Regions from separate parts of the Mesorhizobium sp. ISC25 genome, predicted to be linked through region 1. Evidence: riboswitches for the same ligand, from Rfam matches in the RefSeq annotation. Region 1 holds a riboswitch; each other region holds the start of a gene.
What was found. Region 1 has a riboswitch for thiamine pyrophosphate ahead of thiC (phosphomethylpyrimidine synthase ThiC). Riboswitches for the same ligand answer to the same signal wherever they lie in the genome.
Positions count from the first base shown of each region.

Region 2: it holds a riboswitch for thiamine pyrophosphate, as region 1 does, so the genes downstream of both, thiC (phosphomethylpyrimidine synthase ThiC) here and thiC (phosphomethylpyrimidine synthase ThiC) in region 1, are expected to answer to the same signal.
Region 3: it holds a riboswitch for thiamine pyrophosphate, as region 1 does, so the genes downstream of both, thiB (thiamine ABC transporter substrate binding subunit) here and thiC (phosphomethylpyrimidine synthase ThiC) in region 1, are expected to answer to the same signal.

Region 1 covers NZ_CP135441.1:2,808,814-2,812,086, reverse strand. Annotated here, with positions in the region: partial or broken gene thiC (phosphomethylpyrimidine synthase ThiC) at 1-1,313, opposite strand, end outside; TPP riboswitch at 1,416-1,532, opposite strand; gene RQ479_RS14070 (Fic family protein) at 1,713-3,257, opposite strand.
Region 2 covers NZ_CP135441.1:4,881,030-4,884,302, reverse strand. Annotated here, with positions in the region: gene RQ479_RS24040 (metallophosphoesterase) at 1-759, opposite strand, end outside; gene RQ479_RS24035 (hypothetical protein) at 1,266-1,529, shown strand; TPP riboswitch at 1,847-1,963, shown strand; gene thiC (phosphomethylpyrimidine synthase ThiC) at 2,067-3,273, shown strand, end outside.
Region 3 covers NZ_CP135441.1:5,306,143-5,309,415, forward strand. Annotated here, with positions in the region: gene RQ479_RS25990 (ABC-F family ATP-binding cassette domain-containing protein) at 1-1,147, opposite strand, end outside; gene RQ479_RS25995 (thiamine diphosphokinase) at 1,149-1,793, opposite strand; TPP riboswitch at 1,921-2,035, shown strand; gene thiB (thiamine ABC transporter substrate binding subunit) at 2,079-3,092, shown strand.

The DNA.
Region 1 (3,273 bases):
AGCGGCCCAAGTGTATAGAACGGCGCCTCGGCGCAGACGGCGAGCTGCTTGTCCATGTTCTGCTTGATCTTGTGCATCGGCACATGGCCGGGCCCCTCGATCATCACTTGGCAATCCTTTGCCCAGGCGATCTTGGTCAGCTCGCCAAGCGTTTCCAGTTCGGCGAACTGCGCTGCGTCGTTGGCATCGGCGATGGAGCCCGGACGAAGCCCGTCGCCGAGCGAAAAGGACACATCATAGGCGCGGCAGATGTCGCAGATATCGGCGAAATGCTCGTAAAGAAAGCTCTCCCGGTGATGATGCAGGCACCATTTGGCCATGATCGATCCACCGCGAGAGACGATGCCCGTGACCCGGTCGACGGTCAATGGGATGTAGTGCAGCCGCACGCCGGCATGGATGGTGAAATAGTCGACGCCCTGTTCGGCCTGTTCGATCAGCGTGTCGCGGTAAACCTCCCACGTCAGGTCCTCGGCAATGCCGCCGACCTTTTCCAGCGCCTGGTAAAGTGGCACCGTGCCGATCGGCACCGGCGCATTGCGAACGATCCAGTCGCGGATGTTGTGGATGTTGCGGCCGGTCGACAGATCCATCACCGTATCGGCGCCCCAGCGGATCGCCCAGACCATTTTGTCGACCTCTTCGGCCATCGAGGAGGTGACCGCCGAGTTGCCGATATTGGCGTTGATCTTGACCAGGAAATTGCGGCCGATGATCATCGGCTCGCTCTCGGGATGATTGATGTTGGCGGGAATGATCGCCCGTCCGCGCGCCACCTCGTCGCGGACGAATTCCGGCGTGACGAAGTCGGGGAGCGCGGCGCCAAATGCCTCGCCGTCGCGCTCAAGCTTGCCGCGCAGCATCTCACGACCAAGATTCTCGCGGATGGCGACGAACTCCATTTCGGGCGTGATAATGCTGGCGCGCGCATAGGCAAGCTGGGTCACCGCCTTGCCTGCCTTGGCCCTGAGCGGCCGATTGCGAATGGGAAATTCCGGCGTCAGGCGTTCGCCTGTCACAAATCCGTTGTCTTCCGGCTGGACGTGGCGGCCGTCATAGGCCTCGACATCGCCGCGCGCTGAAATCCATTCGTGGCGTAGCCGGGCAAGGCCCTTTTCGATGCTGGTTTCGACAGCCGGGTCGGTGTAGGGGCCGGACGGATCGTAGACGGTGACGGCCGGCTCGCCGGCCGTCGGATGGACAGAGATTTCGCGCATCGGCACCCTGATCTGCGGGTGGATGAAACCGGGTTTGTGGATTTTCCGCGAGGCGGGCAGCGGTCCCGTCGAGACGGCGGGGGTGAGGGCATTCATCTTGAGGCTCCTTTGCTCATGCATTGGAGACCCAGTTCTGTGCCGGAAGGATGAAAAGACGCTTTGCTCGACCTGCCGAAACAGGACCTCGGGCGTAAACTCCCGCAAGCGCTTGCACCGTCCCTACGCCAGTATGAACTGGATCAGGTTCAACGGGTCACTGCGCCGCGAAAGCCAGCAGTATCTCAGCCCCTTGCCGGGACTCCCCTGGTGAATGCCCTAGGTTGAACGGGCCTGCGCTATCTTGTCAAGCGCGTTCGGACCGCGGCTGATCGGCGGCCGGTCAGACGGTGCGGAAAAATCGTGCATGTCTCGGCGACAAGTCAAGCGTCGGAGATGAAGGCAGGGACAAGGGAATCGCAAACCGTTGGACTAAAATCGGTCCTGATGATCACGCCTTCAATCGGCACCAAAGGTTTGCGCGTAGATCGCCTCGATTCTTCCTGCCTCGTCACTGGTCAGCGCGGCGAATTCCTTTTCGCGCGCGCGGTTCGACAGATGTCCATCATTCTGGTGAAGAAAACGGAAGAGCAGATCGGTCAGCCGCTCGGGCATGTCGATAAAGGCGTCCACCTGCTGCCGGAATTGATCGTAGCGCTGCAGAAATGCGGTTTCCTCGGGAAGGTCCCGTTCGATCGTCCGCCGAACGCAGGCATAGAGAAATTCGGCGTGCGGGGTTGCATCGAAGAACCGGTAGAAATCACCGGTGTCATTCAGCACCCGGACGTTGAATTGCGGCGTCGGTTCCCATTCCACCAACGGCAGAAGGCGCTGCGAATAGCTCTCGAGCACGCCCCTGTACTCGTTGATTTGGTCCAGGATCGCGGCCGAGACGGGAAAGACCACTCCCGGCGGATTGAAGCCGCGCATGGCAAGGACGTGGTGGATCAGGTAGCGGTGAATGCGGCCGTTTCCGTCCTCGAACGGGTGGATGTAGACAAAGCCGAAGGCGAGGATTGCGGCGGCTATGACTGCATCAAGGTTTTTCGCGGGGCCCTGATCGAAGGCCGCCATTCCATCGATTAGCCGCGGCAGGTCCTCGGGCCGAGCGCTGATGTGATCGGGCAGGGGCGTGCCGTTGTCTCGGTCATGCTCACCGACAAAGCCTCCTTCTTTTCGGAAGCCAAGTCTTACGAAACGGGCGTCGCCAAATACAATTCTTTGCAGACGCAGCAGCTCATCGCGATCGACCGGCCAGCGGCCGGCTTCGCCGATGGCGCGGCCCCAGCGCTGGATGCGATCTTGCGGCGGGCGCTCGCCCTCGATCGCATAGCTTGATCGCGAGTCTTTGAGCAAAAGAAAGGCGGCGGTCCGAGCAAGAAGGTCGCGCGGCACGTTCGCTATGATTGCCTCCGCGCGCCGCGGTAGTTCAAGGCCGATGAATTTTTCGAGAGTCTTGGTTCGGAACACCAGCGGGCAGAACTCAGGCGTGCCGGGGAGATTGTCCCTTAGGCGGTAGCGCGAAGCGGTCTTCTCGGATCCGGGCCACTGCAGCTCGGGATCGACAACCGGAACGTATCGTCCGGCCTCCGCGTCCGGCAGATCGAGACGCGTGCCCGTCAGCCATTCATATAGAAACCAGATGCGGCGGGCATAACTGCCTGTGGGGCTTTCACGGACGAGCGCCTCGATCGGCGCGGGACCGGTCACCTGGAAGAGCCGCTTGAGGACGGCAAGGTCGAGCCCCTCGTACTTGAGCGCGAAGGTCAGGTGGCCTTCGAGTGTTGGATGTGGGGCATGGCGGGGCGTCATGATCCGCCAACCATCCCGGTCCGTAATGCGATGATGCTCGCCAGTGGCCGACAGCGTCCGGGGCAAGGGCACGGCGAGCTCGTAGGCTCCGATCAGCGCGCTGTATCCGGCCGGGGTCACCATCTCCGGAAGGCGGATTTCCTGAAAAACGATAACAGGACCTGAAAATTGGTGCTGTTGCGCCACAGACATGAAAAGCGGATCCTTT
Region 2 (3,273 bases), 2.1 Mb from region 1:
ATGGCCGATCATGATGCCGTAACGCATGTCGGGCTGCTGGAGCAATTCCTGTAGGCCTGCAAGCATCTCACGCGAGATGTATGGCGTGTCCATCTGACCGTAATACTCGTCGTCGGACGCCTCCTTGTCTGGATCGCTGGGAGGTGTCGCGGGCGAATGTCCCGAGATGTCCGGCGAGCCGAGATCTACAGGCTCTGTAGAAGGACTGAGTGCCTCGAGACGATCACGAAGGAACGCGGGAAGGTTTTGAAGCTCCCAACTGCCTATCGCTGTGTTGACGAGGATGAAGTTTGCGCCTGCGGATCCTGTCGGAAGTCTGAAGTGCACGGGTTGGTCCACGGGAACGGTCTGCCAACCCAAGCGGGCGGCTAAACTCGCCATTTCGCTGAATTTCTCAGTCGGTCCAAGTTCGCGCGCGTCATCACGGTTCACATCGTGATTTCCCGGTACGAATATCAACGGAAGCGCCTTTGAACTGCGTCCCTGTGCGCGGCAGAGCAACGTGAAATGCTGGAATGCCGAAGCAATGAAGGTCTTGTCGCCACGGCTCGTGAAATCCCCCATGAAGGCGATCGAATCCAAGGGCTTCGAAGTCGTCAGCCGCCGAAGTTTCGTCAAGACGGCACGCAGCGAAGACGCGCGTAGCTTCTGCGTTATTTTCGGAGCGAACTTGCTATCCTTGGCATCGATGTTGCTAGAGGAAGGATGCCAGTCCGGATAGTGAATATCGCCTACTTGAAGGATTCGCACCCGCCGCATAACTCGCCCCCCTGCCGAGAGCCATAGACTAATCCGTTCGCTTTTGCCAAGCGCGAACGATCATCCGCAGTGTCCTTAACGAGGTAGCCTGCACTTTTCGAGAATTGCCACGGCGGCTATTTTTCGGCTGTGAAGCACACGAGACCCGTGACGTGAGACCCAGTTGCTCAATGCCCAGTTGCTCAATGCCCAGTTGCTCAATGAGCTTTCTTACGAATAAGGGAGAATTTCCGCGGCCGGACTATCTCTGAGCGAGCGTGCATGACTGCCAACGGAAGGTCTTGCACGCACCCTTGCGATCTTGAGCAATGGTCGCCATGACTTTCTTCTTGCAGGCTTTTGAGTGGCCCAGCCTGCGATCACCAGACCCCACCGATTCTAAAGAGCGTGGCAGATGGGATAGTCGAGGTTGCCCGTGCACAGTCACGCTCAGGGCTTGCGCCGCCCAGAGGACACGCTGAAAAGGCAGATTGGGGCGCAAGCACGCCATTCACGAGAGGTTCGACATGAAGACCATGCAAGAAAAAGACATTCCGGCATTCGTACAAGCAGTTGTGGACGCCGGCTGCAAAATTTGCGCGATTGGCAACTTGGGATACGTCTTTGGCGATGCTGATTTCACGCCAGCGCAACGGAGGGCCGTCGAGCCACAGCTGCGTAGGATTGCTGAAATCTACGGCGAACGCGATCATCTCATGAACGAGATAGCTGTATATCTGCGGTCGATCGGACGCCATGTCGAGGTTGAGCCGAAGACAGGTATTTCCTGATGGCCGTGATCGCGAGAAGCCGTCTTCCAACCTCTGAATCCTAAAGGAGGTGACCCCCAAGGCCGTTCGTCACCTTCGACCAGAATAACCACATCCGTGACCGCCTGAGCTACTTGGTCGATACGCGCACATGGCCAATACAGTTTCTCCATCCTTCACGAAGCGAATGAGGCTTTGGCCATTCAGCCCCGGTCTACGGGGCGTGACTTGTCCCCGATGCATGCGCGAGCTCTCCGCCCGGCTGGCCGCCGGTCGTCGCCACCGGCCGAAGGCGCCCGAATGCGCTTGACAAGATAGCGTCAGCCCGTTCAACCTAAGGCATTCACCAGGGGAGTCCCGGCAAGGGGCTGAGATACTGCTGGCTTTCGCGGCGCAGTGACCCGTTGAACCTGATCCAGTTCATACTGGCGTAGGGACGGTGCAAGCGCTTTGCGGGAGTTTACGCCCGAGGTCCTGCTGCAGCAGGTCTACAGAAGCGTCTTTTCATCCTTCCGGCACAGAACTGGGTCTCCAATGCATGAGCAAAGGAGCCTCACGATGAATGCCCTCACCCCCGCCGTATCGACGGGACCACTGCCCGCCTCGCGGAAAATCCACAAGCCCGGCGTCCTCTACCCACAGATCAGGGTGCCGATGCGCGAGATTTCCGTCCATCCGACGGCCGGCGAACCGCCCGTCACCGTCTACGATCCGTCCGGCCCCTACACCGATCCATCAGTCGAAACCAGCATCGAAAAAGGCCTTGCCCGGCTTCGCCACGAATGGGTCACGGCGCGTGGCGATGTCGAAGCCTATGACGGCCGCCACGTCCGGCCGGAAGACAATGGATTCGCCACCGGCGAGCGCCTGACACCGGAATTTCCGATACGCAATCGGCCGCTCAAGGCCAAGCAGGGCAAGGCGGTGACCCAACTTGCCTATGCGCGCGCCGGCATCATCACGCCAGAAATGGAGTTCGTAGCCATCCGCGAGAATCTCGGCCGCGAGGTGATGCGCGGCAAGCTGCAACGCGACGGCGAAGCCTTCGGCGCGGCGATCCCAGATTTCGTCACACCCGAATTCGTGCGCGACGAGGTGGCGCGCGGACGCGCAATCATTCCCGCCAACATCAATCATCCCGAGAGCGAGCCGATGATCATCGGTCGCAATTTTCTGGTCAAGATCAACGCCAACATCGGTAACTCGGCTGTCACATCGTCGATGGCCGAAGAGGTCGAAAAAATGGTCTGGGCGATCCGCTGGGGCGCGGACACGGTGATGGACCTGTCGACCGGCCGCAACATCCACAACATCCGCGACTGGATCGTGCGCAATGCGCCGGTGCCGATCGGTACGGTGCCGCTCTATCAGGCGCTGGAAAAGGTCAACGGCATCGCCGAGGATCTGAACTGGGAGGTCTACCGCGACACGCTGATCGAGCAGGCCGAGCAAGGCGTCGACTATTTCACCATCCACGCCGGCGTGCGGCTGCACTACATCCCGCTGACCGTCGACCGGGTCACGGGCATCGTCTCGCGCGGCGGCTCGATCATGGCCAAATGGTGCCTGCACCATCACCGGGAGAGCTTCCTCTACGAGCATTTCGAGGAGATCTGCGACATCGCCAGAGCCTATGACGTCTCCTTCTCGCTCGGCGACGGCCTTCGTCCCGGTTCAATCGCCGATGCGAACGACGCGGCGCAATTCGCCGAACTGGAAACACTTGGAGAACTCACCAAGATTGCCTGGGCAAAGGACTGCCAGG
Region 3 (3,273 bases), 2.5 Mb from region 1:
GGCGCTGCTCGCCATTGATGACGAGGTTCTCGCCGCGACCGTCGGTAAGATACTGCGCCAATGTCTCCTGCGGGTCGACGGCTTCGCGCTTCTGGTCGAGCGTGGCGATCTCCAGATTGGTGCCGAGTCGCACCATGCCCGCGTCCGGCTTCAATTCGCCGGTCAGCATCTTCAACAGCGTCGTCTTGCCGGCGCCGTTTGGCCCGACCAGGCCGACGCGATCGCCGCGCTGGATGCGGGTCGAAAATCCCTTGACCACCGTCAGATCGCCAAAGCTCTTCTCAATGTTCTTGGCTTCGATCACCAGCTTGCCGGATTCGGCGGCGTCGCTGGCTGTCATTGTCGCCGCACCCTCGGCGCCGCGATGGCCGCGAAAGCGCTGTCGCATGGTCTGCAACTCACCGAGCCGGCGCATGTTGCGCTTGCGCCTTGCCGTCACGCCATAGCGCAGCCAGTGCTCCTCGCGCACGATCTGGCGGCCGAGCTTGTGCTGCTCGCGCTCTTCCTCCTCCAGCACCGTGTCGCGCCATTCCTCGAAATAAGCAAAGCCCTTGTCGAGGCGGCGGGTCTGGCCGCGGTCGAGCCAGATTGTGGCGCGCGACACGCGTTCGAGAAAACGGCGGTCATGCGAGATGACGACCAGCGCCGAGGAGGTGCGGGCAAGCTCCTCCTCCAGCCATTCGATGACCGAAAGGTCAAGATGATTGGTCGGCTCATCGAGGAGGAGAATGTCGGGCTCCGGCGCCATGACACGGGCGAGGGCCGCGCGCCGCGCCTCGCCGCCGGAGAGGTCGTTCGGCCGTTCCTCGCCGGACAGGCCGAGATGCTCCATCAGATAGGTGGCGCGGTAGGGATCGTCGGCGGGCCCGAGCCCTGCCTCGACATAGGTGCGGACGGTCGTAAAACCTTCCATGTCGGGAATTTGCGGCAAGTAGCGCACGGTCGCCGAAGGCTGGCGGAAGACTTCGCCGTCCTGCGGTTCGATCAGCCCGGCGGCAATCTTGAGGAGCGTCGACTTGCCCGAGCCGTTGCGGCCAACCAGGGCGATCTTGTCGCCAGCTGAGGCCGTCAGGGCGGCACCGTCGAGCAGCGGCGTGCCGCCGAAGGTCAGCTTTATCCCGTCGAGATTGAGAAGCGGCGGCGCCATGTCAGCTTTCAGGTAGGGGAAAAGGATGCGCGAGCAGCAGCGCCCGGCCGCTGGCCAGCGCGATTTCCAGCCGGCCCCTGACCTCGTTGGAAATGGTCAGCGACGAGCCGAACGCAACCTCGACATGGTCGAGCGGCCATTTGGCACCGGCGACGCTCAGGCCGGCGAGATCGGAGAAGCCGAGCACCGAAAACAGTGTGCCGTCGGCATAGTCGAAGCCAACCTTTCCGGGCAGCAAGGGAATGCCTTCCTGTGCGCCGCTGGTCAAAAGCACTTCCGTTCCGCCTTCCGCCAGCCGGACGCTCAGCGCCAGATGCAGGAAGATGTGGTCGGTGCGTTTGCCGCCGAAGGCGCCTGCGAGCACAAGGCTGGTAGCACCGCGTTCGAGCGCGGCGGCGATAGCGAGTTCACCGTCGGTCTTGTCCTTTTCGGCGGGAAACACCTGCCGTGGCACGGCGGCCAGATCCTCCGGCAAATCGGCAGGCACCGAATCGAAATCGCCGACCCAGAGTTCCGGCCTCAGGCCCAGCATGCGGGCATGGCCGATGCCGGCATCGGCGGCGATAACGCGGGAGCCTTCGACCTGGCGGTCGAGCAGCGGCGTGCGGATGAGATCGCCGCCAAGCAGGATGGTGAATGTGCTCATATCTCGTGGCCCTTACCAGCCCTGCCCCGGAAACGGAAGATGAAACGGCAGACGAAACGGAAGGCTGGGCTTTGGATGCTCGGCAAACTTCCGCTTGCGCAGCACTTCGGCCGGGCCTATGTGTCGCAACGCTCTAACGGGGTGCCGGACGCGATCTTCGCGGACCGGCTGAGAGGCAAGACTGCCAACCCGCTGAACCTGATCCGGTTTGTACCGGCGGAGGGATTAGACGTTTCGGACAGCCCGACGCCTCAATTCCTTTCAACGCGAACGAAGGAGGCGCCGATGCGCAGTTTTTTCCACTCTCTTGTCTCGATTATCCTGCTTGCAGCATCCGCGCTGGCCCTGCCAGGGCAGGCATCGGCACAGGATAAGCTGACCGTCTATACCTATGAAAGCTTTACCGCCGAGTGGGGTCCGGGACCGGCGGTGAAGAAGGCCTTCGAGGCCGAATGCAACTGCGTCGTCGAATTCGTCTCGGCCGCCGACGGCGTCGCGCTGCTCAACCGTGTGAAGCTGGAAGGCGCCGCGACCAAGGCCGATATCGTGCTTGGCCTCGATACCAATTTGACTGCGGACGCCAAGGCAACCGGCCTGTTTTCGCCGCACGGCGCTGTGTCGGGCGTCAGCGTGCCGGGCGGCTGGAGCGACGATATCTTCGTGCCGTTCGACTATGGCTATTTTGCCGTCGTCTACGATACCGAAAAACTGAAGAGCCCGCCGAAGAGCCTCAGGGAATTGGTCGAGGGCGATGCCGGCGACAAGATCGTCATCCAGGATCCGCGCACCTCGACGCCGGGCCTTGGCCTGCTGTTGTGGGTCAAGTCGGTCTATGGCGACAAGGCGCCGGAAGCCTGGGCCAAACTCAAGGCAAAGGTGCTGACGGTGACGCCGGGCTGGAGCGAGGCCTACGGCCTGTTCACCAAGGGCGAGGCGCCGATGGTGCTGTCCTACACCACCTCGCCGGCCTACCACATGGTTGCCGAAAACACCGAGCGCTACCAGGCGGCGTCCTTCGAGGAGGGCGAATATCTGCAGATCGAGGTTGCGGGGATCACCACCAAGGGTGCGAAGAACCCGCTGGCGGAAAAGTTCATTGCCTTCATGACCGGACCGAAATTCCAGGACGTCATTCCCGAAACCAACTGGATGTTCCCGGCCGGCAAAACCGACAAGCCGCTCAACCCGGCGTTCGACAAGCTTGTCAAACCGACCAAGACCTTGCTGTTCAGCCCGGAGGAAGTCGCGGCCAACCGCAAGGCCTGGGTCGATGAGTGGCTTGCGGCGATGAGCAAGTAGGATTCCATATGGTGTTCGTTCCCGCCCACCCCCCTCTGGCCTGCCGGCCATCTCCCCCGCAAGGGGGGAGATTGAGCTCTCAGCCGCTTTCGCCAATCTCCACTGCGGCAGGAATGAGCGGGGCAACGAAGCTGCCGATCTCCCCCCTTGCGGGGGAGATGGCCGGCAGGCCAGAGGGGGG